Regions from separate parts of the Ensifer sp. ENS11 genome, predicted to be linked through region 2. Evidence: predicted binding sites of a transcription regulator. Region 2 holds the regulator's gene; each other region holds the start of a gene.
The links. The regulator LexA, encoded in region 2, represses DNA repair genes until DNA is damaged. The targets are predictions, from matches to a motif close to TGTTCNNNNTGTGTTCNG.

Region 1 (3,250 bases), on a different contig from region 2:
CGAGGCGGCCTGGAGCTACCGGTTTCCCGCAAGGGTGAGCCGCGAACAATTGCTGCGCCAGGAGCAGCTCCCAAAAACGATCCGCGACACGGCGTGGAAAGCGCAGGAGCGGCTCTGCGGCCGCTACCGCAAGCTCACCAGGGCCGGAAAGCCGGCCACGACCGTAACCACGGCGATCGCGCGCGAACTATCGGGCTTCGTCTGGGCGATTGCCTGCCAGGTCTCACCGCGTTGAACGCCGCCAAAGTGTAGATTAGCGAGGAGGAGAAGAGCCGATCAGAAAGCCATGTGCACCTGGGCAAGGCTGGGGGCACGGTCACGGCAGGAGAACCCTCGTTTCGACTATCAGCCGGTTTAATTCCGACGCTGCCAACTAGACTGAGGACGCTCCGCGACGCATCAGGTCCGGCGGTAACCAACCCGCGCATCAGAGCATGATCAACCGTCGTTCATTGACCGTGCCTCCTGCTTTCCCCAGGACGCACTCATACGAAACACGACGTCCGAGAAAATCGGGCGGGAGAATTTCTATTCCTGCGACTTGAAAAGGCGAACCGCGCAAAAGTGCGCAGCGGTTTTGCGATGACGACATGCACAAAAACAAGAGCTTAAAGCGCAGCAAGCGAACCCTGGAAATCGCGACGCGCTTTAGGTGAAAGCGTCCTTCCGCAGCACACTCTCGGCCTGCTCCGAGCTCATCTCGAACACTTTTCTGCCTATCTCGAACCCGAAACCGTTGCGAGCGAATGCGGACAGCTCCTTGGCCTTGCGCTTGTCGTCGAGCTCGCCGCGGCGGAAGGGGCCGAAAGCGCGCTTGCGAGCAAAGACCACGGCAGCAAACAGATCGTCGGTCTCCTCCAGCGCCACGGCGGCGGTTTCCCTGTCGATGCCCTTCGCCGAAAGCTTCTGCGCAATCGCCCGTTTCGACTTCCCGCTGCGCACCGCCGACTGCGTGCTGAGCTGCGCATAATCCGCGTCGTTCAGGGCATTCAGATCATAGGCGAACTTGACCGCGAACTCGGCAACGGCCTTGAGCTGCTGCTGGCTGATATCCTCGAACTTCTGTCGTGCCTTCCGGGTGATGGCGTCGAACAACTGTTTCTCCGTCATCATCTGTCGTTCGAGGCGATAGACCGCCGAATTGCGCGCCCAAGACAGCATGCGCGCGGTCGGCGCGTCGGAGGGCGGCGTGTCAGAAGACGGATCGTCGGCTTGTAGATCGTTTGATGTCACGGGGTGGGCGGGCTCGTTTGGGATGCGCTTGATGGGCGATATTTCGCCCACAGAGATAGCCGCAAACGTGACGCTTCGGTAGTCGCCACCGGCGGGATTGATTGCGGTAACGCTAGCCCGGCATTTTGCGACCGGAAACCGATGGGCATTTCAGCCATTGCCAACCGGGCCTTTGCAATGTGATCCCCGGCTGATATGTTCCTAATTCGTTCCCCGTCGTGAATCTCTCATATCGAGCGCGGGGATGCCTCGGCGTCGCCCGCAGGGCCGGGCAATCGGTGCCGGCGCTGGGCGCAAGGGGTAGAATCGGCAGGAACTTACCGGGGACTTCGGCGTGGCGGCGGCCTATCTGGAAAAATTGAATGATCGACAGCGCGATGCCGTCGAATTTGGCGTAACCGCACCGGGCGAAACGATTGCAGGGCCACTCCTGATCATCGCCGGCGCCGGGTCGGGCAAAACGAATACGCTCGCCCATCGTGTTGCCCACCTCATCGTCAACGGCGCCGACCCCCGCCGCATCCTGCTGATGACGTTTTCACGCCGCGCCGCCAACGAAATGGCGCGACGGGTCGAGCGCATCTGCGCCCAGGTACTTGGGGCAAACGCCACTGTTGCCACCGACGCGCTCACCTGGGCCGGAACATTCCACGGCATCGGAGCGCGCCTGCTGCGCATCTATGCCGAGCAGATCGGATTGAATGTCGATTTCACGATCCATGACCGGGAAGACAGTGCCGACCTGATGAACCTTGTCCGGCATGAGCTCGGCCTCTCGAAGACCGAGACCCGGTTCCCGACCAAGGGCACCTGCCTGTCGATCTATTCTCGTGCCGTCAACTCCGAGACGCCGCTGAGCGAGGTCTTGCGCGCGCATTATCCCTGGGTCGGAGGTTGGGAGGAGCAGTTGAAGCAGCTGTTTTCCTGTTATGTCGAGGCAAAGCAGACGCAGAACGTGCTCGATTACGACGACCTGCTGCTCTACTGGGCGCAGACCGTCAGCGAGCCGGAACTGGCCGAGGACATCGGCAACCGTTTCGACCATGTGCTGGTCGACGAATATCAGGATACCAACCGTCTTCAATCATCCGTGCTGATGGCGTTGAAGCCAGGCGGCAGGGGCCTGACGGTCGTGGGCGACGATGCCCAGTCGATCTATTCGTTCCGGGCAGCGACAGTGCGCAACATCCTGGATTTTCCGGGCGAGTTCACCCCTCCGGCCGACGTCATCACGCTTGATCGAAACTATCGCTCCACCCAGACGATCCTTGCCGCCGCCAACGGCGTCATCGATCTCGCCCGGGAACGCTTCACCAAGAACCTCTGGACCGAGCGGCAGTCTGCGGAAAGGCCCAAGCTGCTGGCGGTCGCCGATGAGGCCGACCAGGCACGCTATATCGTCGAGAAGGTTCTGGAGAACCGGGAAATAGGCATGACGCTGAAGCAGCAGGCGGTGCTGTTTCGCTCATCGAACCACAGCGGGCCGCTCGAGGTGGAGCTGACCCGGCGCAATATCCCCTTCGTGAAATTCGGCGGGCTGAAGTTTCTCGACAGCGCCCATGTCAAGGACATGCTGGCGGTACTCAGGTTTGCGCAAAACCCGCGGGACCGGGTCGCCGGCTTTCGCCTGCTGCACATGATCCCCGGTGTCGGCCCGCAGACGGCCGGCAAGATCCTTGACGCGATCGCCGCCGCCCCGGAACCTCTGGCAGCCCTCGGGGAGATCCCCGCCCCGCCGCGTTCCGGCGACAACTGGCGGGATTTCGTCACCCTGATCGAGGGGCTACGCAAACAGGCAGGCGGCTGGCCGGGTGAAATTGCCCAGGCACGCGAATGGTACGAGCCGCATCTCGACCGCATCCACGAGGATGCCGACACCAGAAAGGCCGACCTCCTGCAACTGGAGCAGATCGCCGGCGGCTATCCGAGCCGCGAACGCTTCCTCACCGAACTGACGCTCGATCCGCCTGATGCGACCAGCGACCAGGCCGGCGTGCCGCTGCTTGATGAGGACTAT
Region 2 (3,250 bases):
CAGTTTCTCCCTGGGCAAGAAAGACAAGAAGTAAGACGGTCGGCTTTAACCTCTCGAACTAACGACACGAGAGAGATATCCGTCAGTGGCCAGTCGAACTGGGGTGCGCAACGTCTCCGCGACATCCCGGCGCGACTGGTCGAGCACCCGCGGTCAGATGCCGGTTTCGTAGCGCGTTTGAACGTCGTATGTATTTGGCTGGAGATGCGAAGATCGCTACAGGCGGATGCCGCTGGCCACTCGCACTCCATTACGGCGTCCAACATCATCGGAAGCATTTGCGGCGGGTATTGTTGATCAGCTGCCAGCGCCACGCTTTGAGGCGGGCGCCGGAAAATCGAAAACGCCAACGCACCTCACGCCAATCTTTGTGCCTTCATTGCCACAGCTTGAGCACCAGTGCTCGCCTTTCGCAAAGAACTGTTGAACACGGCACAGTGCCCGGCATGCTTGCTGGACTTCGGAACGAAAGCACGGTTCACATCGTTAACCAAACCATCGCCGCCACCTCTGATCTAGTGGACGTTCACCGTGCTTGCAGCCTTGCTTATCGCCTCGATTATCGCATCGCCTAACATCGCCCTCAGCGCTGCCACGGTCGACGACCTGCAAGCCGACTTCGAAACGGCCGTGCCCTGCCAGCAGATAGACGGCCGGAACGTTTGGAAGGGAACGATCGCCTACTACATCCAGTCCTTCGTCTATCAAGGCGACACGCCGGTCGCGACCGAAGCGGCCGACGCTGTGCTGCCGGAGGACAACTCCGCGGAAACCGTCAAGGAATTCGAGGACGCCTGCTCCGCGACGCAGCCGGCCTGATTCAGGCCTCCTCTAGCAGATCGCCCATCGATATTTCTGCTGATCCCTTGATGGCAGGCTATTTCCACTGCGTCCCATCGGCCGCGGCGCAACCGTGCGGCGGGTGTCCGTTGCCAAATGTCAGCTTCAGCCGGTCACAACCCCATTGATTGAGCGGCCCGGGCATCGCCGCATTCAACGCGATACCAACTTCGTCAAACGGGCTCTGCTTGTTATCCACGTATTGATACCAGCGAAACCCAAGGATCGCGGTCGCGGCGACAACGATGGTCAGCAAGATTTGAATCAGCTTCGTCATTAAACCCTCATTCCATAAACGGAAGGAGGCATATCAGCCTCGCGCGGCGCGTGCAGCGACGAGTTGGTCAATCTGCGCTTGATTGAACCAACATTCACAGAATTTTAGGCACTTGCGGAACACATATGGAACAGATAGTGTCTGTTCTTGATTTGTTTCACGCCTCTGGAGCGACTTGCCATGCTGACCCGCAAGCAACAGGAATTGCTTCTTTTCATCCATGAACGAATGAAGGAGTCCGGTGTACCGCCGTCCTTCGATGAGATGAAGGATGCACTCGACCTGGCATCCAAGTCGGGCATTCACCGGCTGATCACAGCGCTCGAGGAACGCGGCTTCATACGCCGGCTTCCCAACCGCGCCCGAGCGCTCGAAGTCATCAAACTGCCGGAAGCCTATGCTGCGAGCGCGCAGCCCCGTCGCGGGTTTTCGCCGAGCGTCATCGAGGGTAGCCTTGGCAAACCGCCCGCCCCTGCCCCCGCGGCGAAAACGCTGCCGGTTGCCGACAACAGCTCCGTGTCGGTTCCAGTGATGGGCCGCATTGCCGCCGGCGTGCCGATCTCGGCGATACAGAACAACACCCACGACATTACCGTGCCGCTCGATATGATCGGCAGCGGCGAGCACTACGCCCTTGAAGTGAAGGGTGATTCGATGATCGAGGCCGGCATTTTCGATGGCGATACGGTGATCATCCGCAATGCCACCACGGCCAATCCCGGCGATATCATCGTGGCACTAGTCGATGACGAGGAAGCAACGTTGAAACGCTTCCGGCGCAAGGGCGCTTCAATTGCTCTAGAGGCCGCCAACCCGGCCTATGAGACGCGCATCTTCGGGCCTGACCGGGTCAAGATTCAGGGCAAGCTCGTCGGCTTGATCCGCCGCTACCACTAAGCCCGTCTCACGCCAGCGCAATTCGAGGAAAAGTGCGGAGCGGTTTTCCGCCAGGAAATGCGTAAAAACAAATAGATAGAGCGCCTAGTGACTCCGTTTAAACCGGAAACGCTCTAGCCGCCTTCATGCCGGCCAGCCGCTCTCTTACTTCAACGTCTCGCCACATAGGGTAGCGAGACGGAGATTTTCGGATCGAGTGTTTTTCACGCTCGACGGATTTTACTCGTGAATCGAGTACTCGCCCAACTCGCAGAGATCCTGCTTGTCTTCAGTCGTGTCGAGACCGGAACCTTCTTCGAATTCAAAGCGCATGTCGTATTTGCAGACATCACGTCCGTCGGCGATGGTAATTTCCATGCTTTCGCCCGGATTAAGCACCTGCCGCCCGAAGACGTCGTCTTCCCACTGATCAACACCGACCGGCGATGTGTAGAAGTTCGTCAAAACGGCATTCGTCTTGTTCTTAAGCTGAAAGACGAGATCCTCAGCGCTTGCGGTGGCCGTCGTTACGGCAAGAATGGCAAGAGCAGTCAGGGCGATCTTATATTTCATTTTATGTCTTTTCCTCCATTGTTGGCTTTGTTTGACACTACCTATACGGGTCGCGCTGTTGGGATATTCATTCCCAGTTCTGTCTAGAGACAATATTTTCAGCACTGACAATAGTGACCGAATCACCATTTCGGGGCGCGTCCTCGCAAGGCCATGTCGTTGGCGACTGCGGACGTTCGCAAACTGGCGGGCAAGCGCAGCCCGGTCGAATTGCGCTTTGAAAACAGTGGTTGGCTGCGATGCGGGCAGCCTCGCTGCGCGTGTTGGACGCGCCGCATTGGCCCATGTTCCTTGCCCCCCGAAAACCGTACCTGCGTGCCGGCAGCATGTCCTTTGCGCAGGCACGCACAGCGTTTCACTTTCGACAATCGGGCTGCTATTGACGGAGAACCGCTTTAGCCAATCGCGCAGGCGCTGGGTGACTTGTTGCTTTCATCGTGCGAGGGGCTGAATCACGCGCTCGCCCGCCCTATCTACGTCACACTTTCGTTGACGCTCGCAACGAGCACGCGGCCGCTTACGCCACCGATGGCCGGTATTTCGACCGCCTTCGGATCTGCGTTCGCCTTGAACCTCGCGTGGGGCGTCGACCGCCAGCGGCATTCGCCGCTGCCAAACCTGTTGAGCGTGTGGCCGATGGCGCTCAATTCTCCTGAACGGAAACCCCGTCCTGGCCAATCTTGA
Region 3 (3,250 bases), on a different contig from region 2:
CCGCGCAGCGCGTGCAGCCCGGTCTTGCGCCAGGTGAGGTCGAACAGGCTGCCGCGCACGAGCACGATCGGCAGGATGAAGACGACCTGCAGGATGAAGCGCACGGCGGTGATCTGTGCCGACGGTACTGTCGAGATCGCGAGCTTGGCGAAGATGTCGATCAGCGGCGACAACAGCACCGAAAGGACCATCAGCGTCAGGCCGAAGGAGATGCGGTCATTGGCGTTGGAGGTCTTGGGGAGGGACATGTCTGCCATGATGATGTCGGGTCAGGTCCTCTTGCCGGCCACAGCCTTGGCGGCAACAGAATGGCCGACAGAAGATTTGCCGACGGCCGATTGGCACCAGGCCGCAAACTCCGCTGTTGCCTTCTCACGGCCGATTTCGTTGAGCGTCTCGTGGCGCATGCCCTCATGGATCGTTACCGATACATCCGTCATTCCGCGCGCCTTCATGCGCTCGCCGAGCCAGCGGACGGCACCGCCGTTTTCGGTCGAGGGATCGGCGCTGCCGCCGACGAGATGAACAGGCAGGCCGGCGGGCAGGCGCGCCAGCCGGTCGGCCCGTGCGCCGGCAAAGGCGAGCCGCATCAGATCCAGCCAGAGCGACACCGTCGCGTCGAAGCCGCACAGCGGATCGGCGATATATTTGGCCACCTCCGCCTCGTCGCGCGACAGCCAGTCGGAATCGGTCTTGCGATCCTTGATCGCCTGACCCCAGGCGCCAAAAGTGAGCTTCGACAACAGCGGGCTCGGCACATCCGAGCCCTTGAGCGCCTTTTCGATCTTCAGGATCAACTGGCCGCCGCGCCCGGCGATACCAGGGCGGAAATTCGAGTTCCAGACGGCGAGTGCATCGTAGAGACCTGGATCGGTCTCGGCGGCGTTGAGCGCGATCAGCCCGCCCATCGAGTGACCGAAGAGGATGACCGGCAGGCCGCCCGGATGGGCGGCGGTGGCGAGCGTGCGCATGGCCCTGATGTCGGCAAACACCTTGTCGAGACCTGAGCTGTTCGAGAACATGGCCAGCGGCGCATCCGGCGCGCGCGTCGCGCCATGTCCGCGATGGTCGTGGGCATAGACGTGAAAGCCGTGGCCGGCCATCGCCTCGGCAAAACGGGCATAGCGGCCGGAATGTTCGGCAAGGCCATGGCTGACAAGAAGAATGCCACGCGCGTCGGCAGCTGCCGGAAAATGGCGCCAGTTCAAGATAGCGCCTGTCGGGCTCTGATGCGTCCTCACCTGCCCGAACATGCCTTCTCCCGGACCAATCGTCAGACTCTGCCGATATCAAATCGATTTACAGGGGAAAGGCAATCGCTGCTTGTTGATCGTTACGCATGAGGTCACAAGCGATTTCGCGGACCTGTAATTAACAGCGATATTTGTTCCCGTTTTGTTTTATCGGGAGAGTGTCATGGCATGTTGGAGTAAAGCGGTATCAAGTCCAATGACAATTGTTGCGATGGCGCTGGCAATGCTGCTTGCTCCATCCTCGTTTGCCTTGGCGCAAGAGAAGGTTGATGCCGCGGCGGAAGGCGCCTCGGGCCGCACGGAATATGTGCTTGCCGTCAGCTGGCAGCCGGGCTTCTGCGAGACGCGGCCGCAACGCAAGGAATTCGCCAACCAGACGGCCGAACGTTTCGATGCCACGAACCTGTCGCTGCACGGGCTCTGGCCCTTGCGCAAGAGCTATTGCGGGGTGGCGGCCGAGATGCGCACCCAGGACCGCAAGGGCGACTGGCTCGATCTGCCGAAGCTCGCCATGGCCGATGATACGGCGGCGCGGCTGCTGGTCGCCATGCCGGGCGTTCAATCCGGCCTCGATCGTCACCAATGGTTGCGCAGCGGCACCTGCCAGACGGCACCGGTCGACGACTATTTCGCCACGCAACTGCATATGCTCGACGAGCTCAACCGGTCCGCCGTCGGCGCGCTCTTTCGGGCGCGTATCGGCTCGGAACTCGATGAGAAGGCGATCAAGCAGGCTTTCGACCAGAGCTTCGGCGCAGGGGCCGGCGACCGGGTGCGCATGCGCTGCCAGACGGTCGCGGGACGCAGCGTCATCACCGGCCTGACGATCGGCTTGACGGGAGACGTTTCGGGCAAATCCAGCCTCGCGCCGCTGATCCAGGCGGCGGGGCCGACGGAGTTCAAATGTGCCAAGGGCATTGCTGACGCGGCAGGCCGCGGATAGCGGCTGACAAGGCGCTCCGGCATGGGATAGGCGGGGGCAAACGCCTTTGGCGATTGCCCCTTTGCACTAATTCGCCTACATAGCGGGCAAATTTCCTTCCCATGCGGAGCATTCTTTTATGGCACGTCAGTTCATCTATCATATGGCCGGGCTCAATAAGGCCTATGGCGCGAAGAAGGTCCTGGAGAACGTTCATCTGTCGTTCTATCCGGACGCGAAGATCGGTATCCTCGGCCCGAATGGTGCCGGTAAGTCGACGGTGCTGCGCATCATGGCCGGCCTCGACAAGGAATATACCGGCGAGGCCTGGATCGCCGAAGGTGCGACCATCGGCTACCTGCCGCAGGAGCCGCAGCTCGACCCGACCAAGACCGTGCTCGAAAACGCCATGGAAGGCGTTGCCGCCAAGACGGCGATCGTCGAGCGCTACAACGAGCTGATGATGAACTATTCCGACGAGACGGCGGAAGAGGGCGCAAAGCTTCAGGACATCATCGACAGCCAGAACCTGTGGGATCTCGAGAGCCAGGTCGAAATGGCCATGGAAGCGCTGCGCTGCCCGCCGGGTGATGCAGACGTCACAAGTCTTTCGGGCGGTGAAAAGCGCCGTATTGCGCTCTGCAAGCTGCTTCTGTCGCAGCCGGACCTGCTGCTGCTCGACGAACCGACCAACCACCTCGACGCCGAGACGATCGCCTGGCTCGAAAAGCACCTGCGCGAATATCCCGGCGCCGTGCTGATGATCACCCACGACCGCTACTTCCTCGACAACGTCACCGGCTGGATCCTCGAACTCGACCGCGGCCGCAGCATTCCCTACGAGGGCAACTATTCGGCCTACCTCATCGCCAAGGCCAAGCGCATGCAGCAGGAAGGCCGCGAAGAGGCTTCCCGCCAGAAGGCGATCGCCCGCGAGCAGGAATGGATCGCATCCAGCCCGAAGGCCCGTCAGGCCAAGTCCAAGGCGCGTATCCGCTCCTACGACGAACTGGTCAACGCCGCTGAAAACCAGCGTCCGGGCGACGCGCAGATCATCATCCCGGTCGGCGAGCGT

Region 1: IB264_RS08220 (ATP-dependent helicase) is a predicted target of LexA. The motif match lies at 1,430-1,447, and genes of this name have one in related genera.
Region 3: IB264_RS14005 (ribonuclease T2) is a predicted target of LexA. The motif match lies at 1,386-1,403, and genes of this name have one in related genera.

The regions. Positions count from the first base shown of each region.
Region 1 is NZ_JACVAN010000003.1:246,333-249,582, reverse strand. Features, by position in the region: gene IB264_RS08230 (IS110 family transposase) at 1-235, shown strand, start outside; gene recX (recombination regulator RecX) at 649-1,161, opposite strand; gene IB264_RS08220 (ATP-dependent helicase) at 1,568-3,250, shown strand, end outside.
Region 2 is NZ_JACVAN010000015.1:10,588-13,837, forward strand. Features, by position in the region: gene IB264_RS23830 (hypothetical protein) at 1-34, shown strand, start outside; gene IB264_RS23835 (hypothetical protein) at 532-819, shown strand; gene IB264_RS23840 (hypothetical protein) at 878-1,117, opposite strand; gene lexA (transcriptional repressor LexA) at 1,298-2,014, shown strand; gene IB264_RS23850 (hypothetical protein) at 2,234-2,566, opposite strand; gene IB264_RS23855 (hypothetical protein) at 3,210-3,250, opposite strand, start outside.
Region 3 is NZ_JACVAN010000006.1:143,006-146,255, forward strand. Features, by position in the region: gene IB264_RS13995 (DMT family transporter) at 1-257, opposite strand, end outside; gene IB264_RS14000 (alpha/beta fold hydrolase) at 270-1,253, opposite strand; gene IB264_RS14005 (ribonuclease T2) at 1,450-2,196, shown strand; gene ettA (energy-dependent translational throttle protein EttA) at 2,315-3,250, shown strand, end outside.